4 regions of the Streptomyces sp. NPDC091387 genome follow, and region 4 is predicted to be linked to each of the others. Evidence: riboswitches for the same ligand, from Rfam matches in the RefSeq annotation. Region 4 holds a riboswitch; each other region holds the start of a gene.
What was found. Region 4 has a riboswitch for thiamine pyrophosphate ahead of ACIQM0_RS35575 (thiamine ABC transporter substrate binding subunit). Riboswitches for the same ligand answer to the same signal wherever they lie in the genome.

Region 1 (2,192 bases), on a different contig from region 4:
CGCGGTGCGGCCGAGCAGCGGGGCGTTGTCGGGGGAGGCGGGGCGCAGACCGGCCAGGGTCTCGGTGAGCGGCAGCTCGGTGATGCCGGGCACCAGCTCGTGGGCGTCGCGCAGCAGCTCGTACACCCCGCCCGCCGTGACGGTGGTGTCCCAGCCCATCTCCTCGCTGGTGGCGCCGATCACCAGCTCGCCGTTCTCGCGCGGCACGAGGTAGACGTGACTGCCCCGGACCACGGCCCGCACGGTACGGCTGAGGAAGGGGGCGTACGCGGTGGGTACGGTCAGCCGCAGCACCTGGCCCTTGACCGGGCGGACGGGCGGCAGGACGTGCTCGGGCACCCCCGCGAGCCGGCCGCTGAGGCTGCCAGCGGCGAGCACCACCTGATCGGCGGCCGGCTCCGAACCGTCGGCCAGCACGGCCCCGGTGGCCCGGTCCCGCGCCACCGAGAGCCGTTCGGCCCGGTGGCGGTGGAAGACGACCCCGGCCCGCTCGCACGCCGTCAGCAGCGCGGCGGCCAGCCTGCGCGGGTCGACCTGGTGGTCGCCGTCGACCCGGAGTCCGCCGCGTACGCCCGGCGCGAGCATCGGCTCCAGGCGCCGGCACTCACGGCCGGTGAGCCACTCGGACTCCAGCCCGGACCGGCGCTGCAACTCGTGCAGCTCCCGCAGATGGGCACGGTCGTCGGTGTCCAGCGCGACGGCCAGGGTGCCGCAGGCGCGGTAGCCGATGTCCTGTCCGCTCGCCGCCTCCAGCTCGGCCGCGAACGCCGGATAGCGCGCGGCGGAGGCGAGGTTGAGGCCCAGCAGCATCTCTTCGCCGTAGTGCAGTTCGGTGACGGCGGCCAGCATCCCGGCCGCGACCCGGGCGGCCCCGCCGCCGGGGTCGGGATCGACGACCGCGGTGGCCAGACCGCGCTGCGCGGACCGCCAGGCGGTCACCAGGCCGATGATGCCGCCCCCGATGACGAGGACGTCGGACCCGCTGGCGCGGTGGGTGCGCATGGGCATCCAGCCCCTCCCTTCGCCGGCATGACCCGGATCAGGTTCGTACGGTCGGAGGCCGTCCAGCCTCCCTCTCAGCCCGGTGCGTCCGGGCTCCCGCGAGTGTTCTACGTGGGCCACCCTAGACCCCGTCCCGAGGAGGGGCCCGGGAGGGCGGTGGGTGCGAGCAGGACGGCGGACCACTTTCCTGACGGACCGTCAGTTGATTAAGGTGGACGGGTGAACGAGCAGCAGCGGGCAGAGCGGCCGGAGCGGCAGTCGGAGCGGGCGGGGCGGCGGGTGGTCGTCGTCGGCGCGGGCATGGCGGGCGTGCAGACGGCGGTGGCCCTGCGGGAGCAGGGCTTCACCGGCGCCGTCACCCTGATCGGCGCCGAACCCCATCAGCCCTACGACCGCCCACCGCTGTCCAAGGCGGTGCTGCTCGGCAAGGCCGAGGAATCCGCCTTCGACATCGACTTCGAGGCACTGGGCGTCGCGTTGCGGCTGGGCTGCGAGGTCACCGGCCTGCGCGCCGGCGACCATGAGCTGGACACCTCCGCGGGGCCCGTCCCCTACGACGTCCTGGTCATCGCCACCGGCGCCGAACCCGTCGTGCTGCCCGGTTCGCAGGGTGTGCCGGGCGTCCATCTGCTGCGCACCCTGGACGACGCGGCGCGGCTGCGGCCCGTCCTGGAGGCGCGGCACACCGTCGTGGTCGTCGGCGCGGGCTGGATCGGTGCCGAGTTCGCCACCGCGGCCCGCGCCGCGGGCTGCGAGGTCACCGTCGTCGAGGCCGCGGACCGCCCCCTCGCGGGCGCCCTGCCCGCGGAGGTCGCCGCCCCGATGGCCGCCTGGTACGCGGAGAGCGGCGCCGGACTCCTCACCGGGGCGCGGGTGGCCCGCGTCGAGCCCGGCAGCGTGGTCCTGGCGGACGGCCGCACGCTCCCGGCCGACGCGGTCGTCGTCGGGATCGGCGCACGGCCCGCCACCGGCTGGCTGGCCGGCTCCGGCATCGGGCTCGGGCCCGACGGGTCGGTGACCGCCGACGCGGCGCTGCGCACCTCGCTGCCCGATGTGTACGCCGTCGGCGACTGCGCCTCGTTCCCCTCCGCGCGCTACGGGGCGCGTCTGCTGGTCCACCACTGGGACAACGCCCTGCAGGGGCCACGGACCGCGGCCGCCCAGATCATCGGCGCGGCCGGCGGGGGCGG
Region 2 (2,192 bases), on a different contig from region 4:
CGCCGTACCGGGCGGACCGTTCCTGATGGGCGGCGAGGACGAGGACGCGTTCCCGGACGACGGCGAGGGGCCGGTACGTGAGGTCACGACCGGGCCGTTCCACATCGACGCGGCCTGCGTCAGCAACGCCCGGTTCGCCGTCTTCACCAAGGCCACCGGCTACCGCACCGAGGCCGAACTCCTGGGCTGGTCCTACGTGTTCGGCTCCTTCGTACCCCCGGCCGCCCGCCGTGCCGTACTGCCCGGAACGGTACCCGGCGCCCCCTGGTGGCGCGCGGTGACCGGAGCGCACTGGCGGGCTCCCGAGGGACCGGGCACCTCGATCGGCGACCGCCGGGACCACCCGGTGGTCCACATGTCGTGGAACGACGCGACGGCCTACGCCCGATGGGCCGGCAAGCGGCTGCCCACCGAGGCCGAGTGGGAGAAGGCGGCCCGCGGCGGACTCGTCCGGGCGCGGTTCCCCTGGGGCGACGACCTCACCCCGAACGGCCGGCACCGCTGCAACATCTGGCAGGGCGACTTCCCGGTACGCAACACGCGCGAGGACGGCCACGCGGGCACCGCACCCGTCAAGGCGTACGCCCCCAACGGCTTCGGCCTGTACAACGCCTCGGGCAACGTCTGGGAATGGTGCGCCGACCGCTTCAGCGCCGACTGGCACCGCGCCGACCGCCCCGAGACCCGTACCGATCCCGCCGGACCGCCGCACGGCGAGAACCGGGTACTGCGCGGCGGCTCGTATCTCTGCCACCGCTCCTACTGCAACCGCTACCGGATCGCCGCCCGCACCTCCAACACCCCCGACAGCACGACGGGCCACGGCGGCTTCCGCTGCGCCCTCTAGGTCATGCCCTCGGCATCGACCCCCGCAACGCGTCGCGATCCGCACACCCAGCTATCCTGACCGCCGCACCGGACACGGGGTGCCCCGCAGAGGGCTGAGAACACACCCGTCGAACCTGAACCAGTTAGCACTGGCGGAGGGATGTCTTCATGTCATTGCCGTATACCCAGGATTCGCGGCCCGCGTTCGACGGGCGGATGCCCAGCGCCCCCGGCGATCTGCGCGTCGAGGCGCACGGGATAGCCCCGGTTCCCGAGGACCGACGCTACGGCGGGCCCGGCCGGCTGTTCACCGTCTGGTTCGCCCCGAACCTGACCATGACCGGCGTCTTCACCGGTACCGTCGGCATCGCGCTGGGCCTGGACTTCGCCACGGCGCTCACCGCCGTCGTGCTCGGCACGCTCGTGGGCGCCGCGCCCACCGCGTATCTGGGGACCTGGGGCAGCCAGACCGGTGCCGGGCAACTCCCGCTCGCGCGGCTGGCGTTCGGTCGGGGCGTCGTACTGCCGGGCGCGCTCCAGTGGCTGTCTTCCATCGCCTGGGACGCGCTGATCGGCCTGTTCGGCGGGGAGGCGCTGGCCCAGTTGTGCGGCTGGCCGTTCTGGCTGGGGGTGCTGGTCATGATGGCCGCCCAGGGCGCGCTCGGCGTACTGGGGTACGAGGTGATCCACCGGCTCCAGACCGTGATGACCTTCGTCCTCGCGGCCGCCTTCGCGGTCGCCTTCGCCGCGGCGGTGCCGTTCATGAGCACCGGCCTGTACGTGGGCCCGGTGGCGAAGGCGCTGCACGGGGCGGACCTCGCCTACGGGGTGGCGTTCCTCACCGCCCTGGCTGTCTACGCCCCGCTGCGGCTGCGCCGACGCGGGTGACGGTCCCCGGCAGCTCGTGGGCCGCGCGGGGTCATGCCTTCTTGGTCGCCGTCTCGCCGTGGATGTAACGGCGGCCGCGGAGCAGCGAGACGACCGCGGCCACCAGGCACGCTGCGACGGCGAAGTCGGAGGCACCTCGGCCGCGTAGGGGTGCCAAGCTGTTCCCGGCCCCTGATGACGGCCAGTCCGAATGCTCCGGTGAGGCGGCCGTTCGCCCGCTTGAGGACACGGGACGCGCGCCCCGGAAGCGGTCAGGGGCGGTTTCGGATCGCTGGTACACCGTGGCGGTGGCGGCCGAGGATGTAGTGGGCGGGGATCAGCGTGAGCCAGAACAACATGGCTGCTTCCGTGCTGACGTAGGCCAACGGAATGGAGAGGCAGAAGATCAGCACTCTGGAGCCGAGCTGCGCGGTGAAGGAGCGGCGGCCCGTGGCGGCGGATGATGCTGCGGGCGACGGGCGCGCCTGGCGTTGCGT
Region 3 (2,192 bases), on a different contig from region 4:
ATGACGCCGGCCAGAAGCAGACCGCTCATGTCGATGTGCGGATACAGGCCGTGGATGAGGCCGGTGCTGTCGTCGGTGTTCCCGCTCAGGCTCGCCCAGCCGATGAAGAGCGAGCCGAGGAGCCCGATCAGCAGCAGTGAGATCAGGGTGCCGATGACGGCGACCGAGGTGCGGGCGGTCAGCCCGTGGCAGATGTAGAGGGCGATCAGCATGATGGCACTGGCCCCGACGACCGCCACGAGCAGCGGATTCGAGCCCTGCAGGACGGCCGGGAGGATGAACAGGGTCAGCACGGCGAACGACAGGGCGAGCGCCACCAGTGCCATGACCCCGCGCAGTCGGCCCACGACGACCACCGCCACGGCGAAGATTCCCGCCAGCAGCGCCATCGGGAACTTCCGGTTCACATCCGTCACGGAGTACTGGAGGTCATGGGGCGCGTCGGGGGCGTACGCGACCACGACCCCCTGCCCCTCCCGCAGCTGTCGGGGTGCGTCGGGCTGGACCACCTCGATGAAGGTGCGCCCCTTGTCCTCGCCGCTCGTGACCTCGACCGTGGCCTTCTCGCAGAGTCCGGCCCCGTCGCCACCGGTGGCCGGGTCTCCCGTCGACGGCGTGGTCTCGCCGCTGGTGGGCAGTTGGGCCGCGTTCACGTCCTTGCAGTCGACCCTGTCGATGTTCACCACCCTGGCCTGCTGGGTCTGCCGGTCGAACCCGACACCGGTGCGCTCGTGCGCCGGCGCACCACCGGGCCAGAGCACCAGCAGACCGACAGCGACCGCGGCCGCGAACGGGATCAGCACGGCGGCGATCACCTTGCGCAGGTGCTTGGACACGGGGGCGGCGGGGCCGTGGCTGTGCGAGTGGGTGTGCTGATGGCCCGGCTGTTCGGGAACGGTACGAGGGGCTGTCACCGGCCGATCATCGCAAGAACAGGGCCCTCTGTTCAGCACACCCGCGAGGGCGTTAGCGTGGTGGCACCTTTGCACACGCGGGAGCTCGGAGCACCGGGCTGAGAGGGCGCTGATCTCCGTACGTCCGTACGGGACACGCTGCGCCGACCGCCGAACCTGTTACCGGGTAATGCCGGCGTAGGGAGTAGGTCTCATGACCACAGCGGACGCACGCACGCCTGCCTCCAATCAGAGCGACGAGGCCGGGAAGTCCATCGGCTGGCACAAGGGATACGTCCAGGGCGCGCGCCCGGACCTCCGGGTGCCGGTCCGTCAGGTGCACCTCACCAACGGCAAGGACGTGGCGCTGTACGACACGTCGGGGCCGTACACCGATCCCGCCATCGACACCGATGTCCGCCGCGGACTCGCACCTCTGCGGGAGAACTGGATCATCGCCCGGGGCGACACCGAGGAGTACGCCGGCCGGGCCGCGCGGCCCGAGGACGACGGGTTCAAGCACACCTCACCGCGGACGGGGTCTCCCCTGCCCGAGCGAAGCCGGGAGCTCGGGGAAGGACTGCGCAATCTGGACGCCGTCTTCCCCGGCCGTCCGCGCCGGCCGCGGCGCAGCCGGGACGGGCGCCCGGTGACCCAGCTCGGGTACGCCCGGCGGGGCGAGATCACCCCGGAGATGGAGTACGTGGCGATCCGGGAGAACGTCGAGCCCGAGGTGGTGCGCGAGGAGATCGCCGCGGGCCGGGCCGTGCTGCCGGCCAACGTCAACCACCCGGAGATCGAGCCGATGATCATCGGCAAGCGGTTCCTGGTGAAGGTGAACGCCAACATCGGCAACTCCGCGGTGACGTCCTCCATCGAGGAGGAGGTGGACAAGATGACCTGGGCGACCAAGTGGGGCGCCGACACGGTCATGGACCTTTCCACCGGCCGCAACATCCACACCACCCGTGAGTGGGTTCTGCGTAACTCCCCGGTGCCGATCGGCACCGTGCCCCTCTACCAGGCCCTCGAAAAGGTGGACGGCAGGGCGGAGGAGCTGACCTGGGAGATGTACAAGGACACCGTCATCGAGCAGGCCGAGCAGGGCGTCGACTACATGACGGTCCACGCCGGCGTGCGCCTGCCGTACGTTCCGCTGACGGCCCGCCGCAAGACCGGCATCGTCTCCCGGGGCGGCTCGATCATGGCCGCGTGGTGCCTCGCGCACCACAAGGAGTCGTTCCTGTACGAGCACTTCGAGGAGCTCTGCGAGATCCTCGCCTCGTACGACGTGACGTA
Region 4 (2,192 bases):
CCCTGCGCGACGGTGAGGTACCGGGGGGCCCGGCGCGGCTCTCCAACATCGTCTTCATGGGCATGGGCGAGCCGCTCGCCAACTACAAGCGGGTGGTCGGGTCCATCCGCCGGCTGACCGACCCCGAGCCCGACGGGCTGGGGCTGTCGCAGCGCGGGATCACCGTCTCGACCGTCGGCCTGGTGCCGGCGATGCTGCGCTTCGCCGACGAGGGCTTCAAGTGCCGTCTCGCCGTCTCGCTGCACGCCCCGGACGACGAGCTGCGCGACACCCTCGTACCGGTGAACACCCGGTGGAAGGTGCGCGAGGTGCTGGACGCGGCCTGGGAGTACGCGGAGAAGTCCGGTCGCCGTATCTCCATCGAGTACGCGCTGATCCGTGACATCAACGACCAGGCCTGGCGGGGGGACCGGCTGGGCCGGCTCCTCAAGGGCAAGCGGGTGCACGTCAACCTGATCCCGCTGAACCCGACGCCCGGCTCGAAGTGGACCGCCTCGCGGCCCGAGGACGAGAAGGCGTTCGTCGAGGCCATCGCCGCCCACGGGGTGCCGGTGACCGTCCGGGACACCCGGGGCCAGGAGATCGACGGCGCCTGCGGGCAGCTGGCGGCATCCGAGCGCTGAGGCCGAAACCGGCCGTGTAGCCTGGGCGTGAATTCAACTTCATATTCCGACAGGGGAGCGCCACAGCGCTGAGAGTGCGGCACCAAGGACAGGTTGGCCGCAGACCCTCTGAACCTCGCCCGGGTCATTCCGGGTAGGAAGTTCGGACCTTACTCAAGCTGTTGCGCCCTGCCCGCTTCCGGTTCCGATCCGGCGCGGGCAGGGCCGCGTCTCTTCCTGGTCACCCCCAGGAGGAATCACATGAGCACCACCAAGAAGATCGCGGTGTCGGCCGTCGCCGCCGCGATCGGGGCCACCGCGCTCGCGGGCTGCGGCAGCTCCGACGACTCGTCGTCCGGCTCCGCCGGCACCAAGGGCGCCGGCTCCAAGACCGTCACCCTCGTCAGCCACGACTCCTTCAACGCGTCCAAGGGCGTGCTGAAGGAGTTCACCCGGGAGACCGGTTACACGGTCAAGGTGCTGAAGAGCGGGGACGCGGGCGCCGCGCTCAACCAGGAGATCCTGACCAAGGGATCGCCGCGCGGTGACGTGTTCTTCGGCGTCGACAACACCCTGCTGTCGCGCGCCCTCGACAACGGCCTCTTCACGCCGTACGCGGCCGAGGGCCTCGATCAGGTCGCGTCCGACGTCCAGCTGGATGCCGCGAAGCACCGGGTCACCCCGGTCGACACCGGCGACATCTGCGTCAACTACGACAAGAAGTACTTCGCCGACAAGAAGCTCGCGCCGCCGAAGTCCTTCGACGACCTGGCGAAGCCCGCGTACAAGAACCTCCTCGTCACCGAGAACGCCGCGACGTCCTCGCCCGGTCTCGGCTTCCTCCTCGGCACCGTCGCCACCTACGGCGAGGACGGCTACCAGGACTACTGGAAGAAGCTGAAGAACAACGGCGTCAAGGTCGTCGACGGCTGGGAGCAGGCGTACAACGAGGAGTTCTCCGGCTCCGCGGGCGGCAGGAAGGCCAAGGCCGACCGGCCCCTCGTCGTCAGTTACGCCTCCAGCCCGCCCGTCGAGGTGCTGTACGCGGACCCGCAGCCCGAGTCGGCCCCGACCGGGGTCGCCACCGGGACGTGCTTCCGGCAGATCGAGTTCGCCGGTCTGCTCGACGGCGCGAAGAACGAGGCGGGCGGCAAGGCCCTGCTGGACTTCCTGATCGGAAAGAAGTTCCAGGAGGACATGCCGCTCAACATGTTCGTCAGCCCGGTCAACAAGGGCGCGAAGGTGCCGGAGCTCTTCACGGAGTTCGGGGCCACCGCGGACAAGCCGGCGACCGTCGCCCCGGACACCATCGCCAAGAACCGTGAGCAGTGGGTCCAGTCATGGTCCTCGCTCGTAGTGAAGTAGCGAGGACTCCCGTACGCGGACCGGGCGCGCGCGGGAAGGCCGCACGGACCCGGTCACGGCGCGGGAGCGCGGTGCGGCTCGGCCTGATGGCCGTGCCCGTCGCCTTCTTCGCGGTGTTCTTCGCCTACCCCGTCGCGGCGATCGTCGGGCGGGGGCTCAAGGCCGACGGCGTCTGGCAGTTCGGCCGGTTCGGTGAGGTGCTGAGCCGGCCGGACATCCTGGACG

Region 1: another riboswitch for thiamine pyrophosphate. It lies ahead of thiO (glycine oxidase ThiO); the one in region 4 lies ahead of ACIQM0_RS35575 (thiamine ABC transporter substrate binding subunit).
Region 2: another riboswitch for thiamine pyrophosphate. It lies ahead of ACIQM0_RS18690 (cytosine permease); the one in region 4 lies ahead of ACIQM0_RS35575 (thiamine ABC transporter substrate binding subunit).
Region 3: another riboswitch for thiamine pyrophosphate. It lies ahead of thiC (phosphomethylpyrimidine synthase ThiC); the one in region 4 lies ahead of ACIQM0_RS35575 (thiamine ABC transporter substrate binding subunit).

What each region holds. Positions count from the first base shown of each region.
Region 1 is NZ_JBIVTZ010000003.1:152,703-154,894, forward strand. Features, by position in the region: gene thiO (glycine oxidase ThiO) at 1-1,002, opposite strand, end outside; TPP riboswitch at 1,000-1,112, opposite strand; gene ACIQM0_RS07560 (NAD(P)/FAD-dependent oxidoreductase) at 1,303-2,192, shown strand, end outside.
Region 2 is NZ_JBIVTZ010000008.1:273,575-275,766, reverse strand. Features, by position in the region: gene ACIQM0_RS18695 (formylglycine-generating enzyme family protein) at 1-847, shown strand, start outside; TPP riboswitch at 913-1,006, shown strand; partial or broken gene ACIQM0_RS18690 (cytosine permease) at 997-1,683, shown strand; gene ACIQM0_RS18685 (hypothetical protein) at 1,748-1,873, opposite strand; gene ACIQM0_RS18680 (TMEM175 family protein) at 1,968-2,192, opposite strand, start outside.
Region 3 is NZ_JBIVTZ010000016.1:63,804-65,995, reverse strand. Features, by position in the region: gene ACIQM0_RS29725 (YibE/F family protein) at 1-914, opposite strand, end outside; TPP riboswitch at 982-1,115, shown strand; gene thiC (phosphomethylpyrimidine synthase ThiC) at 1,108-2,192, shown strand, end outside.
Region 4 is NZ_JBIVTZ010000026.1:21,205-23,396, forward strand. Features, by position in the region: gene rlmN (23S rRNA (adenine(2503)-C(2))-methyltransferase RlmN) at 1-623, shown strand, start outside; TPP riboswitch at 665-781, shown strand; gene ACIQM0_RS35575 (thiamine ABC transporter substrate binding subunit) at 864-1,967, shown strand; gene ACIQM0_RS35580 (ABC transporter permease) at 2,054-2,192, shown strand, end outside.